One region of the Halomonas sp. DP1Y21-3 genome, then DNA from elsewhere that is predicted to be linked to it. Evidence: predicted binding sites of a transcription regulator. Region 1 holds the regulator's gene; the other holds the start of a gene.
The links. Region 1 encodes FNR, which switches genes on or off when oxygen is low (the NO sensors DNR and NnrR bind a similar motif). Its sites were predicted from a motif close to TTGATNTANATCAA; they were not measured.

Region 1 (4,415 bases):
TTCTCGAGCCCACGCTGCTGGCGCTGGGCCTGGTCTCGGTGCTGGTGGCCTACCTCCAGTACTATCGCCGTACCCGGGACCTGTGGGGCATGGTCAAGTTCTGGGAGAAGCGCCTGACCCTGACCGTGCGCGAGTTTGGCTGGCAACGTGCCGGCATCCTGCTGCTGTTGCTGGGCGTGGTGGTGCGCTATCTGCTGGCGCTGAACGTCGTCTAGGGCTTGTCTGAAAAGTGCCTGCGCTCGGTAATACGGCGTTAAAAATCGTCTGGTGCGCCAGCCCGGTCAAAATGCTCATTTACACCCCGTAAACTGCGCTTTCTCACCGATTTTTGCCTTGTCTAACCTTCGCTCGTCGACTTTTCGGACAGCGCCTAGGGCCTGGCTGACAGGCACTTGCGTTCTTCGACTTGCCAGGCCAGGCCAGACCAGGCCACGACGCGCAAGGGCGCCACTACGGCGGTGTCGTCCTTGGCGGTTTCCGATGTGCCGCCGACGAAAAGCCCCTGCCGTATTGTCCTCGCCGGGGTAAGCGGTCGCTGACCTCTTCGCCACTAAAGCGTCCGGATGGTAGACTGGCGCCTCTTTCATTTTCAGCCGTGATGTCCCGCTCCCATGTCGCCACAGTCCGCCTCCGCCACCCTGTTCGATCCCCGTACCCCCGAGGATGACCATCTCTCGATCGATGCCGGCGTCAGCCCGGCCGACCCTGCTGCGGGTGGCGATCAGACGGAAGCCCAAGTTCAGGCCAAGGCACGGCGTGAATTCAACAAGCTGCAGAAGCGCCTGCGCCGCCAGGCCGGCAACGCCATCATCGACTACGGCATGATCCAGGAAGACGACAAGATCATGGTGTGTCTGTCTGGTGGCAAGGACAGCTACACCATGCTCGAGATCCTGCGCAGCCTTCAGCGCAACGCGCCGGTCAACTTCTCGCTGGTGGCGGTGAATCTGGATCAGAAGCAGCCGGGCTTTCCGGAGCATGTGCTGCCGAACTATCTGGACAGCATCGGCGTGGACTACCACATCCTCGAGCGCGACACCTATTCGGTGGTGAAGGAGAAGACGCCGGAGGGCAAGACCACCTGCGCGCTCTGCTCACGCCTGCGGCGCGGCTCGCTCTATGGTTTCGCCGAGGAGATCGGGGCGACCAAGATCGCTCTGGGCCACCACCGCGAGGACATTCTCGAGACGCTGTTTCTGAACATGTTCTTCGGTGGCAGCCTCAAGGCGATGCCGCCCAAGCTGCTCTCCGACGACGGCAAGAACATTGTCATCCGTCCGCTGGCGTACTGCCGCGAGGCCGATATCCAGGCCTACAGCGAGGCGATGGAGTTCCCGATCATCCCGTGCAACCTGTGTGGTTCCCAGCCCAACCTGCAGCGCCAGGTGGTCAAGGAGATGCTGGCCGAGTGGGAGGTCAAGCATCCCGGGCGCCTCGAGAGCATGTTCAAGGCGGTGACCAATGTGGCGCCGTCGCAGCTGGCGGATCGGCAACTGTTCGACTTCGAGGGGCTGGAGGCCGTACAGGCCGAACGCCAGGCCCGGCGCATCGACGTGGTGGATGCCGGCTGATCTCGCCAACAGCGAATGTGCATGACGCCATGACAGCAAAAGAGGCCGCATCTCCGGATGCGGCCTCTTTCTTGTCACACGCCATCTATTACGCTTTGCTTTCCAGATCATGGATACAGGGCCCTGCCGGCCAGGCCCGACACACTGCTGCCAGGCCCGCTCAGGTAACTTCGGTGTCGGCCAGGGTCGACAGCGCGGTCAGATCGAGGATATTGACCTCACGTCCCGATACCGCCACCAGATCCTGCTGCTGGAAACGCCCGAGGATACGGCTGACCGTTTCCACCGCCAGCCCCAGGTGATTGCCGATGTCGGCGCGGGACATGGACAGGCGGAAGCTGAACGGTGAATAGCCGCGGCGGCGGAAGCGGTCCGACAGGCCGAGGAAGAAGCAGGCCAGGCGCTGATCGGCGGTCTTGCGTGACAGCAGCTGCATCATCCGGCGGTCCTCTCGCAGCTCCTTGCTCAGGGTGCGAAACAGCTGGGCACGCAGCTCCGGTAGGGTCTGGGTCAGCGCATCGAGGCGGTCGAAGGGAATCTCGCACACCGTGGTGGTCTCCAGCGCCACCACGCTGCCGGGATAGCGGCCGTCGTCGATGCCATCCAGCCCAACCAGTTCACTGGGCAGGAAGAAGTTGGTCAACTGAGCTTCGCCGCTGCCTTCGGTGGTGATCTGCTTGAGACTCCCCGATCGGACCGCGAAGACGCTGGTGAAGCGATCTCCCTGCTCGACCAATCGTGTGCCTTTCTTGATCGGCGGGTGACGACGGATGATGGAATCGAAGCGCTCGAGGTCGGCGGTCTCCAGCGACAGCGGAAGGCACAAGGAACTCAGGCTGCAGGACTCACAGCGAGTCTCATGCAGCATGGGACGCCGCCGATCTTGGGCCGTAGGACTCATTCGCAGCTCCTGTGGATCTGGGATCGATATTGACTGGGCCATGGGGAGAACAGACGTCGCCCGTACAGCACGTTGATGGCACTATTCTACACCCTCAGATCAGCTAAAAGTGGTGCCTACCTCTTTAGGATTAATAACTTAGAGGTAGGATGCGTCATTGATGCAGCCCAGTCCAAAGTTGCCAGACGGCAAAGGCGATGATCATGCCAGCGGCGACAAGGCGTGTTGCCCGATGCGCCAGCAGGGCCTGCATTTGTCTGGCGGCGAGGCCCGTCACCACCAGCGCCGGAAGCGTGCCAAGACCGAAGCTCGCCATCAGCAGTGCGCCCTCGAGGGGCTCGGCCCGTGCCAGGCTCCAGGCCAGCATCGAGTACACCAGGCCACAGGGCAGCCAGCCCCAGATGGCGCCCAGCGCCACCGCCTGGGGCAGACGCACCACCGGCAACAGGCGTCTGCCGGCGGGTTCCAGGTACCTCCAGAGGTGACGTCCCAGTGCCTCGACGTGACGCAGGCCTTTCCATAGATCGGCAATGTAAAGCGCCATCAGGATCAACATCAGGCTGGCGACGATCTGCATCAGGCCACGCAGGGTCGGCGAAAGGCCGATCACCGAACCCAGGGCGGCAACCAGAGCGCCCGCCACACAGTAGCTGGTGATACGACCTACATTGTAGCCGAGCACAAGTGTGCTCACCCGCCAAGGTTGACGCATGCTGGGTGGGATGGCAAAGGTCAGGGCGCTCATGATACCGCCGCACATGCCAATACAGTGTGCACCGCCGAGCAGGCCAAACACGAAGGCCGCCATCATGGGAGGCAGTTCCAGGCCGGTAGGGTTCACTCAGGCCCTCTGGACGATGGACCACGATCGGATGTCTGCGCAGGCGTTTCGGAAGAGGAAGCGCCGTCATCGGCACCGCGAGTGTCGTCCTCATCCTCGAACAGGATGCGATAGGCGGGGCCTTCGAGGTCCTCGAACTGGTCGTTGCGCACCGCCCAGAAGAAGGCCCAGACCGCCAGGCCCAGCAGGATCAACGACAAGGGTATCAACAGGTAAAGGATGCTCATGGGCCGGGGCTTGCGGTGACGGGTGAAGGCGTCGCGGTCGGCCTGGTGCGTCCGCGCCGCAGACGCAGGGCATTGCCGATGACCAGCAACGAGCTGAGTGACATGCCGATGGCGGCAAGCCAAGGGGGCACGAAGCCCAGCGCCGCTGCGGGCAGCGCCACGACATTGTAGAGCACCGACCAGGACAGATTCTGGCGAATGATGCGACGGGTCTGGCGGGCCACCTCGATGGCTTCGACGATACCCGTGAGCGGTTCGCCCAGCAATACCAGATCGGCGCGGGTGCGGGTGAGGTCGCTGGCCCCGGCCATGGCGATGGCGAGGTCGGCGCCGGCCAGTACCGGCACGTCATTGATGCCATCACCGACCATGGCCACCTTTTCGCCCTGTGCCTGTCGCGCCTTCAAGTGCCCGAGCTTGTCCTCGGGGGAGGCCTCGCCACGCCACTGATCGACGCCCAGTGTGCGGGCAAGCTGGCCAACGTTGACGGCGCGGTCGCCCGACAGGATCTCGATGGCAAGCCCTCGCTGGGCGAGGGCGGCGAGGGTCTCGGCGGCGTCGTCACGGGGCTGATCGTCGAGCTTGAACCAGGCCTGGGGCTTGCCTTCGCTGGCCAGCAGCAACCAAAGCCCTGCGCCAGGGAGCTCAGGAACGGGTCGGCCCAGGCAGGCAAAATGCGGCTGGCCCAGTCGCCAGCGCCGGCCGTCGATCACGCCTTCCACGCCCTGACCCGGGTGATTGCGCAGTTCGCTGGCCTGGCAGGTGGCGTCGCGCCAGGCAGCGAAGGCGCGGGCGATGGGGTGCTCCGAGCCGGTCTCCAGTGCCGCCGCCAGTGCCAGATGCCGGCGCTTGGCGGCAGCGTCCATCTCGCCATT
Region 2 (4,415 bases), on a different contig from region 1:
GCTGCGTGCCGATGGGTGCGGTGATCGCCTCTGGCGAGATCCATGACACCTTCATGCACGCCGGCGGCCCGGGGCACGCCATTGAATTTCCCCACGGCTACACCTACAGCGGCCATCCGGTGGCCTGCGCCGCCGCCCTGGCCGCGCTGGACCTGCTCGAGCGCGAGGACTTCCCGGCCCAGGTCAGGGCTATCGCCCCGGCCTTCGAGGATCGCCTGCACGCCTTGAAGGGCCGCTCCCATGTGGTAGACATCCGCAACTTCGGCCTGGCCGGGGCGATCCAGCTGGCCCCGCGCGACGGTGATCCGGCCATCCGCCCGCGCGACGCCCACCTGGCGCTGTGGGAGGCCGGCTTCTATGTGCGCTTCGGTGGCGACACCCTGCAGTTCGGCCCTCCCTTCGCCACCACCGAGGCGGAGCTCGAGCGCCTGTTCGACGCCGTCGCCGAGACCCTCGACCGGCTCGACTGAGGCCGCTTGACTGGGGCCGCACTACTGAGGCCGCTTGCCGGTACCGAGCGCCCGGCTTATCCACCTGAAACCGACAGCCTGTGGACAACCTTTACACCCACTGTTCACAGCGTTATCCACAGCGCGGACGGGCCATGCCCGTCCGCCCTTTCGACACTTGAGGACCCTCGATGGACAACGTCAATCACTGGATCAATGGTCAGGATCTCGAGGCCAGCCGCCACCTGCCGGTCACCAACCCGGCCACCGGCGAGACCATTCGCCAGGTCGCCGACGGCAATGCCGACACCATCAAGGCCGCCATCGACGCCGCCCAGGCGGCCTTCCCGGCCTGGCGCGATACCCCGCCGGCCAAGCGCGCCCAGGTGATGTACCGCTTCAAGGCGTTGCTGGAGCGTGACGCCGATCGTCTGGTGCAACTGATCAGCGAGGAGCACGGCAAGACCCTCGAGGACGCCATGGGCGAGCTCAAGCGCGGCATCGAGAACGTCGAGTACGCCTGCGGCGTGCCGGAGCTGCTCAAGGGCGAGTACTCCCACAACGTGGGGCCGTCCATCGACGCCTTCTCCAACTTTCAGCCGCTGGGCGTGGTGGCCGGCATCACCCCGTTCAACTTCCCGGCGATGGTGCCGCTGTGGATGTACCCGATGGCCATCGCCTGCGGCAACGCCTTCGTGCTCAAGCCCTCCGAGAAGGACCCGTCCGCCGCCCTGGCGGTCGCCCGCCTGCTCGAGGAAGCCGGCCTGCCCCAGGGCATCATGAACGTGGTTCAGGGCGGCCGCGAGACCGTCGAGGCGCTGCTCGACGCCCCCGAGGTCAAGGCCGTGTCCTTCGTCGGCTCGACCCCCATCGCCGAAACCATCTACCGGCGTGGCGCCGAGAGTGGCAAGCGGGTGCAGGCCCTCGGTGGCGCCAAGAACCACGCCGTGGTGCTGGCCGACGCCGATATCGACAACGCCGCCAACACCCTGATGGGGGCCGCCTACGGCAGCGCCGGCGAGCGCTGCATGGCGATCTCGGTGGCGGTGTGCGTCGGCGATGACACCGCCGACCGCCTGATCGAGGCCATGGGCCCCAAGATCGCCGCGCTGAAGATCGGCCCCGGCACCGACAAGGGCCTGGACATGGGCGCCCTGGTCACCGCCCAGCATCGCGACAAGGTGCTCGGCTATATCGAGAAGGGCGTGCAGGAAGGGGCCACGCTGGTGGCCGACGGCCGCGACCTGGTGGTCCCGGGCCACGAGAACGGCTTCTTCGTCGGCGGCTGCCTGTTCGACCGGGTCACCCCGGAGATGACCATCTACCGCGAGGAGATCTTCGGCCCGGTGCTGTGCGTGGTGCGTGTCGACAGCCTCGACGAGGCCATCGCCCTGACCAACGCCCACGAGTACGGCAACGGCACCTGCCTGTTCACCCGTGACGGCGAGGCGGCGCGTCGCTTCACCGACGCCATCGAGGTCGGCATGGTGGGTATCAACGTGCCGCTGCCGGTGCCGGTGGCCAGCCACAGCTTCGGCGGCTGGAAGCGTTCGCTGTTCGGCGACCTGCACGCCTACGGCCCTGACGCTGTGCGCTTCTACACCCGTCGCAAGGCGGTGTCACAGCGCTGGCCCTCGCCCTTCGAGACCACCCAGGCGGAGTTCCACTTCCCCTCCGGCGGTCAGTAGGCTCCGGCAAGAAGACCACGGGCCCTGCGGGGCCCGTTTTCGTTTACCACAGCGAGCGAGCCGCTGATCCACCACTGACAGGCGACTTATACACCGCTGCCCACAGCCCCTGCACCGCCTGCCCACCGCTTTTCACAAGGTGCCACACAGGGTTATCCACAGAACGACTCACAAGCTCATCGCCACCTTTATCTGCACGCCTGACCCGCAAGTCGGATTCCCACCATCGCCAGGTTGTCCACACCCGGCCCCGGTGCAGCGCGTCATCCCTTCGCTCCATCCCTCACTTCATTGGCGGACACTGATACGCATCAAGCCGGCGGTGTCCGCGTGGGGCTAGCATGGCGCCTCTCTTCGCTCGGAGATCGACATGGAACTGGTCTGTCCCGCGGGTAGCCTGCCCGCTTTGAAGCGCGCCGTGGACGAGGGCGCCAACGCGGTCTACTTCGGCTTTCAGAACGCCACCAACGCCCGCCAGTTCGCCGGGCTGAACTTCACCGACAAGCGCGCCCGGGAAGGTATCGACTACGCCCACGCCCGGGGCTGCCGGGTGTTCTGCGCGATCAATACCTACCCGCAGCAGTCGAGCCTGGCCCAGTGGCGCGCGGCGGTGGACCAGGCGGCTTCGCTTCAGGTCGACGCCCTGATCCTGGCCGATCCGGGCCTTTTGGCCTACGCCGCCGAACGCCACCCGGACATCCCCCGCCACCTGTCGGTGCAAGGCTCCGCCACCAGCCACGAGGCGCTGGCCTTCTACCACCGCGAGTTCGGCATCCGCCGTGCGGTGCTGCCCAGGGTGCTGTCGATCCACCAGGTGCGCGACCTGGCCCGCCACAGCCCGGTGGAGCTCGAGGTGTTCGCCTTCGGCAGCCTGTGCATCATGGCCGAGGGCCGCTGCTATCTGTCGTCCTACCTGACCGGCGAGTCGCCCAACACCCACGGCGTGTGCTCGCCGGCGGCCCACGTGCGCTGGGAAGAGACCGCCAGCGGACGCGAATCGCGCCTGAACGGCGTCTTGATCGATCGCTACCGCGCCGACGAACAGGCCGGCTACCCGACCCTGTGCAAGGGACGCTTCAACGTCGAGGGCGACGTCGGCCACGCCATCGAGGCGCCGACCAGCCTCAGCACCCTGGACCTGCTGCCCCAGCTGGCGGCGCTGGGCATCAAGGCGATCAAGATCGAGGGTCGTCAGCGCAGTCCGGCCTATGTGGCCAGCGTCACCCGCGTGTGGCGCCAGGCACTGGACCATCTGGACCGGGCCGGCGACGACTATCGCCCCCAGGCCGACTGGAGCGCCGCCCTGGCGCCGCTGGCCGAAGGCTCCACCCATACTCTCGGCGCCTACGAGCGCGACTGGAAATGACAGGAGGCGAGATGACCGCTGCTTCACTGGAATTGAGCCTTGGCCCGGTGTCCTTCTACTGGACCCGCGAGCGCTACTTCGCCTTCTATGAACAGGCCTGCCACTGGCCGCTGGCCAGCGTCACCCTAGGCGAGACCGTGTGCTCGCGACGGCGCGACATGAAGCTCGCCGACTGGCTGGAGATCGGCCACCAGCTGGCCGCCGCCGGCAAGCAGGTGATCCTCGGTTCGCAGACCCTGATCGAGTCCAACGCCGACCTGCGCGACCTGACCAGGCTGTGCGACAACGGCGACTTCCTGGTCGAGGCCAACGACATGAGCGCGGTGCACCGGCTGTCCGAGGCGGGCCTGCCCTTCGTCGGCGGCCCGGCGCTCAACCTCTACAATGTGCCGACCCTGGAGATCCTCAAGCGCGCCGGCATGTTCCGCTTCGTCGCCCCGGTGGAGTTGCCCGGCGCCGACCTGGCCCGGCTGCTGTCTGACGCCCGCGAGGCGGGGCTGGCGCTGGACTGCGAGGTGCTGGCCTACGGCCACCTGCCGCTGGCCTGGTCGCCGCGCTGCTTTACCGCGCGTCACCATCAGCACCCCAAGGATCGCTGCCAGTTCGTCTGCCAGGACTATCCGGAAGGGCTGTCGCTGACCACCCAGGACGACAGCCGTCGACTGTTCACCCTGAACGGTATCCAGACCCTGTCCGGGGCCTGTCAGGACCTGCGCCACGAGCTTGCCGAGATGGCCACAATGGGCGTCACCACGGCCCGGCTAAGTCCGCGTTCAGAGGGGATGGATGAGGTGGTGGCGGACTTCGACCTGGCCCGCCAGGGACGCTACCCGGCGCCCTCGCCGCTGGCGCTGGTCGACGCCGAGCTGTGCAACGGCTACTGGCACGGCCAGGCAGGGATGGATCTGGCGC

Region 2: a site for FNR is predicted at 2,439-2,452, ahead of KUV74_RS11415 (peptidase U32 family protein). Genes of this name have one in related genera too.

The regions. Positions count from the first base shown of each region.
Region 1 is NZ_JAHVJM010000001.1:799,193-803,607, reverse strand. Features, by position in the region: gene KUV74_RS03475 (hypothetical protein) at 1-215, shown strand, start outside; gene ttcA (tRNA 2-thiocytidine(32) synthetase TtcA) at 612-1,571, shown strand; gene fnr (fumarate/nitrate reduction transcriptional regulator Fnr) at 1,732-2,472, opposite strand; gene KUV74_RS03460 (sulfite exporter TauE/SafE family protein) at 2,627-3,313, opposite strand; gene ccoS (cbb3-type cytochrome oxidase assembly protein CcoS) at 3,310-3,540, opposite strand; gene KUV74_RS03450 (heavy metal translocating P-type ATPase) at 3,537-4,415, opposite strand, start outside.
Region 2 is NZ_JAHVJM010000003.1:619,670-624,084, reverse strand. Features, by position in the region: gene KUV74_RS11425 (aminotransferase class III-fold pyridoxal phosphate-dependent enzyme) at 1-470, shown strand, start outside; gene KUV74_RS11420 (CoA-acylating methylmalonate-semialdehyde dehydrogenase) at 641-2,137, shown strand; gene KUV74_RS11415 (peptidase U32 family protein) at 2,508-3,503, shown strand; gene KUV74_RS11410 (U32 family peptidase) at 3,515-4,415, shown strand, end outside.